Chelatococcus sp. YT9: one gene and its partner. Each later gene encodes a partner of the first gene's protein in a complex. Links are inferred from orthologs where the notes say so. Each region holds a gene or a part of one and is shown in the gene's direction. Other genes may lie near its edges.

The links.
Region 2: the proteins of dnaG (region 1) and KIO76_RS20020 are in contact, whole or in part, in a crystal structure (PDB 2R6A), measured with the Geobacillus stearothermophilus proteins. The link is inferred for Chelatococcus sp. YT9 from one-to-one orthologs. Residues at the interface, in WP_049624496.1 of Geobacillus stearothermophilus: Lys456, Leu457, Leu458, Pro459, Ala460, Asn463, Ala464, Leu467, Leu535, Leu536, Ile537, Ala538, Gln544, Glu545, Asp548, Tyr549, His552; in WP_033016901.1 of Geobacillus stearothermophilus: Ser13, Glu15, Ala16, Gln18, Glu91, Leu92, Asp94, Ala95, Val96, Pro97, Thr98, Ala99, Ala100, Asn101, Tyr104, Tyr105, Ile108.

Annotation. Positions count from the first base shown.
Region 1 is NZ_JAHBRW010000001.1:2,461,117-2,464,325, forward strand. Bases 318-3,209 are described here. They hold dnaG (DNA primase), read left to right. Parts: upstream 318-748; coding sequence 749-2,671; downstream 2,672-3,209. Other genes in these bases: rpoD (RNA polymerase sigma factor RpoD), read left to right, coding at 2,930-3,209. Outside these bases: KIO76_RS11190 (GatB/YqeY domain-containing protein), read left to right, coding at 1-315. UniProt on the Escherichia coli protein: RNA polymerase that catalyzes the synthesis of short RNA molecules used as primers for DNA polymerase during DNA replication.
Region 2 is NZ_JAHBRW010000001.1:4,354,882-4,358,151, forward strand. The notes cover bases 277-3,229. They hold KIO76_RS20020 (replicative DNA helicase), read left to right. Parts: upstream 277-985; coding sequence 986-2,473; downstream 2,474-3,229. Other genes in these bases: KIO76_RS20015 (cyclopropane fatty acid synthase), read left to right, coding at 277-757; alr (alanine racemase), read left to right, coding at 2,523-3,229. In the rest of the region: more of KIO76_RS20015, read left to right, coding at 1-276; more of alr, read left to right, coding at 3,230-3,270. UniProt on the Escherichia coli protein: The main replicative DNA helicase, it participates in initiation and elongation during chromosome replication. Travels ahead of the DNA replisome, separating dsDNA into templates for DNA synthesis.

The DNA of each region.
Region 1 (3,209 bases):
GACGATGAGATCCTCTCCATGCTCCAGAAGGAGATCAAGCAGCGCCAGGAATCGGCCGCCATCTACAGCGAGGCCGGCCGCACGGAGCTTGCCGACCAGGAGAATGCAGAAATCGCCGTGATCTCCTCCTTCCTCCCGAAGCAACTCGACGAGGCCGAGGTCGCCGCTGCCATTGATGCGGCCGTTGCCCAGACAGGTGCAGCCAGCATCAAGGACATGGGCAAGGTCGTCGCGCATCTCAAGGGCGCCTATGCCGGCCGCATGGATTTCGCCAAGGCGAGTGCCGCGGTGAAGGCCAAGCTGTCGGGCGCCTGAGGCGCTTCTTGCCCGTCATGCTCGACAGCGGGTGTCATCCTCGGTGGCAGCGCCGGGAAGAGGGTCCATGAACGCCGGTTATGATCAGTGAGGATCGACAGCGTTCGTAGACCCCCCGACCGGCTTCGCCGATCGCCGGGGATGACGCACGACGGTTGCCACCGCTTACCTCTCCATGGTCGGCAGCGGTCGCGCTGCAGGCGCGCGTGAGGTGGGAACGCCCGCCAGCAAACCATCAACCCTCACCCGCCCCTCTCCCCGCAGGAGAGAGGGAGAACGCGAGTGTGGGCACGATGGCTCCTGTGGACGGGCGGGATAAGCCGCTCAACAGGGGATAACTTTCCCGCGCCTTGATCGCGTCTTCCCTACGTAAGAGCGTCGCGATGCCGCCGCCCTTGCTTTGGCCGCGGTCGGGGACCATCCTTCGGTGATCATGCGTTTTCCGCCCTCGATTCTCGAAGAAATTCGGGCACGGCTGCCGGTCACGGCGGTCGTCGGCCGACGCGTGCGGCTGACCAAGGCCGGCCGCGAATGGAAGGGGCTGTCTCCCTTCAACGCGGAGAAGACGCCGTCTTTTTATGTCAATGATCACAAGGGTTTCTATCACTGCTTTTCCTCGGGCAAGCACGGCGACATCTTCACCTTCCTGATGGAGACCGAGGGGCTGGCGTTTCCGGAAGCGGTGGAGCGGCTGGCGGCGGATGCCGGCGTCACGCTGCCGAAGATCTCGCACGAGGCGCAGGCCGAGGAGGAGCGCCGTCGCGGCCTGCATGAGATCATGGACATGGCGACGCAATTCTTCGAGGCCAATCTGGCCAAGAAGGAAGGCGCGCAGGCCTTACGCTATCTGGAGGGGCGGGGGCTTGGCCGCGAGGCGCGCGCGCGGTTCCGTCTCGGCTACGCCTTGCCCGACCGATTCGCACTGCGTGAGCATCTCGCTGGCCAAGGGGTTGACGCAGATGCGATGATCGAGGCCGGACTTCTGGTCAATCGCGAGGATGTGACCATCCCGCACGACCGCTTCCGCGACCGCATCATTTTCCCGATCACCGACATGCGGGGGAGGGTGATCGCCTTCGGCGGCCGCGCAATGAGCGCGGATGCGCCGGCCAAGTATCTCAACTCCTCAGAGACGCCGCTCTTCCATAAGGGCCACGTGCTCTACAACCACCAGGCGGCCCGCAAGGCTGCGCATGACAAGGGCACGGTCGTTGTCGTCGAGGGCTATGTCGACGTGATCGCCATGACCATGGCGGGCTTTCCGCATACGGTGGCGCCGCTCGGCACAGCCTTGACCGAGGAACAGCTCAATTTGCTATGGCGCATGGCACCGGAGCCGATCCTTTGTTTCGATGGCGATGGGGCGGGGCGGCGCGCGGCCTATCGCGCCATAGATGTGGCCTTGCCGCATCTCGTCGCGGGCCAATCGCTGCGTTTCGCACTGCTGCCTGAGGGACAGGATCCGGATGATCTCGCCCGTAGCGGCGGCGCCCCGGCCATCGCGAGAGTGCTGGATAACGCGCAGCCACTCGTCGACCTGCTCTGGATGCGGGAGGTAGAAGCTGCCTCCCTCGATACGCCCGAGCGTCGAGCGGCGCTGGAGAAGCGGCTGTTCGGACTGCTCAACGGCATTCGTGACGAAGACCTGCGGCGCCATTACCGGGCGGAGATCAGCCAGCGGCTTCGACAGCTGCTGCCACAATCCGGCGGACGCGGGCAGGGCTACCAACAGGGATCTTTCCAGCAAGGGCGCGGTCCCGGCTATGGCGGACAGAATTTCGCCAGGAATGGCCGTGGCGGGCGGGATGCGCGACAGCGGCCTGGCAGCGGGCCGCTACGTGCCAGCCCGAGCCTCGCCCGGCACCCGCTGTTCGCCGCCACGAGCGCCGGGGCGCCGCGTGAAGCATTGATCGTGTTGACGCTTCTTGCCCATCCCGAATTGATGCACCGGTACGGTGAGGACGTAACGTCACTTGATTTTGCCAATGCAGATGCGCTACGGCTGCGAGCCTGCCTGATCGACAGGGAAGCCTTGGCGATGGATGGGGTGCTGCCGTCCGATTCGCTTCCGCAGGAGGTCGCGCTGGCAGCCGAGCGGCTGCGTGTGGTGGTGCGTCACGGGGATGTCTGGGCCTTTGACCGCGATGCCGATTTGTCGGCTGTCGAGGAGATATTGCGGCAAGCACTGATCTTGCATCGGCGCGCATTCACGCTACATAGCGAATTGAAGGCTGCCGAACGTGCGCTTGCCGACGATGAAAGCGAGGCGAACCTCGCGTGGTTGACGGAGGTGCGCACCCAGTTGACCTCGCTCGACGGAGCAGAGGCCGACCGGGAGGCGGCAAAGAAGATCTGAACCCTCCTGGAACCGCCCGCGATGAGCGGCGGGTTTGGGCGGCGGAGTTGTTTGATGGCGTGTGGGCGCGCGGCGCCGCAGTTTTCGAGATTTTCGGTTCGGCTTGCCGAGACCGGGGGTTGGTTAACGGTTAGTCAAGCGGTCACGCGCTTGAATGAAGAATGAGACGGGTGGCTGAGCGTCGGGGCTCATGCTGCCTTTTTGTCTATGAGCGCATATGGCTGACGCGATAGGCTGTGTGCGAGTGGAGCATGGAACATGGCGACGAAGACGACCGAGCGGGAAGACAACCAGGAAGTCGCAGAGCCGCAAGCTGACGGCCCGTTGCTCGATCTCAGCGATGGCGCTGTCAAGCGCATGATCAAGGTCGCCAAGAAGCGCGGCTATGTAACTTATGACGAGTTGAACGAGGTTCTCCCGTCGGAGGAATTTTCCTCCGAGCAGATTGAGGACGTGCTCGCCCAGCTTAACGAGATGGGCATCAACGTCATCGAATCGGAGGAAGCCGACGATTCAAACAATGAAGGCGAGAGCGAAG
Region 2 (3,270 bases), 1.9 Mb from region 1 along the record:
CGCAAAGCTCCTGGTGGAGCCGGATCAAAAGGTTCTCGATATCGGCTGCGGCTGGGGCGGTCTCGGCCTCTATCTCGCCGAGCGATGCGGCGCCAAGGTGACCGGGGTCACGCTTTCGCAGGAGCAGTTGGCAGTCGCACGCAACCGTGCGACCGAAGGCGGGCTCGGCAACCAGGTGGAATTCCGGCTGCAGGACTACCGCTCACTGACGGAGACCTTCGATCGCATCATCTCCGTCGGCATGTTCGAGCATGTCGGCGTGCCCTATTACAGGACCTATTTCGAGACGATCAGAGACCGCTTGGCCGACAATGGCGTGGCGGTGATCCACTCGATCGGGCGAATGGGGCCACCGGGCAGCACAAACTCCTGGATCGACAAATATATTTTCCCGGGCGGCTACATACCCGCCCTGTCGGAAGTCCTGCCGCATATCGAGAAGGCCGGTCTGGTCGTGACGGATATCGAGATCCTGCGTCTGCACTACGCGGAGACGCTGAAGGCCTGGCGTCAGCGTTTCCACGCACATCGGGAAGAGGTTCTTGCTCTTTACGACGAACGGTTCGTGCGGATGTGGGACTTCTATCTCGCGGGTTCCGAAATGTCCTTCCGCCATGACGGCATGATGGTCTTCCAGGTTCAGCTCGCCAAGCAGCAGGAAAGCGTGCCGCTGACCCGGGACTATATCTCCCGCCGGGAGAACGCCCTGCGCGCGCGGGAAGGCAAACCCCGCGACCTGCGTCTAGCGGGCGAATGATTCCGTGCCGGCTCCAGCGCGGAACATGCCGCGCTGGAGCCCGTGCTGATTGGTGAGCCGGACGCCATCAGAGGCGTGAACAGTCAACGGGCAATCCGGCAACAGTGGACAATATTTGTCCGCTGCTTGTGAATCGAGTGAGTTGCGGGACTCCCCCGGCCGCCGCCTAGGTCCACCCTTCGACCGTGCTAGAGTGAGCCAAAGCGACTCACGTGTTAGGGCGGTAAGGTGGCGGTGAATAGTCTAGTAGCGCGGCTTGAGACGGCGAGCGAGGCACAGTTCCGTCTCGCGCCGCATAATATCGATGCCGAGCAAGCGCTCCTCGGGGCCATTCTCGTCAACAATGACGCCTATTTCCGGGTCTCCGACTTCCTCGAAGCCGAGCACTTCCAGGAAGAGGTGCACCGGCGGATCTATGAAGTCGCGACCAGCCTGATCAAGGCTGGCAAGATCGCAACGCCCATCACCCTGAAGACTTTCCTCGGCGATCAGGACCTCGGCGGCGTCACCATCCCGCAATATCTGGCGCGCCTCGCCGCCGAAGCCACCACCATCATCAATGCCGAGGACTACGGCCGCACCATCCATGACCTTGCCGTCCGCCGCCGTCTGATCGAGATCGGCGAGGACATGGTCAACGAGGCCTATGATTCGGCCGTGGATGTCTCACCGCGCGACCAGATCGAGGAAGCGGAGCGGCGCCTCTACGAACTGGCCGAGACGGGGCGTTATGACGGCGGATTCCAGAACTTCGCGACTGCGCTCACAGCGGCGGTCGATGTGGCAGCCGCGGCCTACAAGCGGGAGGGCAAGCTTTCAGGCCTCGCCACCGGGCTCCACGACCTCGACCGGATGATGGGCGGCCTGCAGCCGTCCGACCTCGTCATCCTCGCCGGCCGCCCCGCCATGGGCAAGACCTCGCTCGCCACCAACATCGCCTTCAACATCGCCAAGGCCTACCGCGGCGAAAAGCAGCCTGACGGCACGTTGAAAACCGTGAACGGCGGCATCGTTGGCTTCTTCTCGCTGGAAATGTCGTCGGAGCAGCTCGCCAATCGTATCATTGCCGAACAGGCAGGCATTCCCTCCTACAAGATCCGGCGCGGCGACATCCGCGAGGACGAATTCTACAAGATCAGCGACGTCGCCCGCGAGATGCAGACGATCCCGTTCTACATCGACCAGACCGGCGGCCTGTCGATCGCCCAGCTTGCGGCCCGCGCCCGCCGGCTAAAACGCCAGCGGGGCCTTGATCTCCTGGTGGTGGATTACCTGCAGCTCCTCTCCGGCTCGTCGAAGAAGGGCGAGAACCGCGTCCAGGAGCTCACCGAGATCACGACCGGCATGAAGGCTCTCGCCAAGGAACTGGCCGTGCCGATCGTGGCGCTGTCTCAGCTCTCGCGCCAGGTCGAGGCGCGCGACGACAAGCGGCCGCAACTATCGGATCTGCGTGAATCAGGCTCAATCGAGCAGGATGCCGACGTGGTCATGTTCGTCTATCGTGACGAATATTACCTCAAGAACAAGGAGCCCAAGATGGGCACCGAGGAGCACTTCAAATGGCAGGCCGAGATGGATCAGGCCCACGGCAAGGCTGAAGTGATCATCGGCAAGCAGCGCCATGGTCCAACCGGCACGGTCCAGCTCTCGTTCCAGGCTGATGTGACCCGCTTCGGCAATCTGGCGCAGGAAGATCACCTGCCTGAGCAATACTGAACGATGGGCACATCGCGCCATTGCCAGCTGAGATGAGGTTCCTCTCATTGTGACCGCCTCTGCTCTCACCAACGCTGCCGCTGTCCGCGAGGCCGACGCCGGCGCCGTTCTGACCATCGATCTCAAGGCGCTCGTGAAGAACTGGCGCACGCTCGCGGGCGAGGCTCCGGACGCAGAATGCGCCGCTGTCATCAAGGCTGATGCTTACGGCATTGGCCTGGAGCAGGCGGCGCGCGCGCTCTCGGCCGCGGGCTGCATGACGTTCTTCGTCGCTCACTTCAGCGAGGCCGAGCGCTTCCGGGCCGTCAACAACGCGGCAAGCCTTTACGTGCTCAACGGCCTCCTGCCGGGAACCGCCGCGCATTTCGCCGCCATAAATGCTCGGCCGGTCCTCGGCTCGCGCGAGGAAATCGAGGAATGGAGCGCCTATTGCACCAGCGTCGGCAGCAAGCTGCCGGCGGCGATCCATATCGATACCGGCATGAACAGGCTTGGCCTCAGGCTGGACAGCGCGACGAAGCTCGTCAGTGAGACCAGGCTGTTGGAAGCCTTCACGCCCTCGCTCGTGATGAGCCATCTGGTTTCTGCTGAAGTTCCTGCTCTGCCGATCAATACCAAGCAGATCAAGGCTTTCCAGGCGGCACGTGCCCTGTTTCCCGGTGTCCCGGCGTCTCTCTGCAATTCGTCGGGGATCTATCTGCCGGAACGGCCGCATTACGATCTGCTGCGCCCGGGCTACGCGCTCTATGGCGGCAATCCCCGCCCCGGCCGGGACAATCCCATGGCGCCGGTCGTCC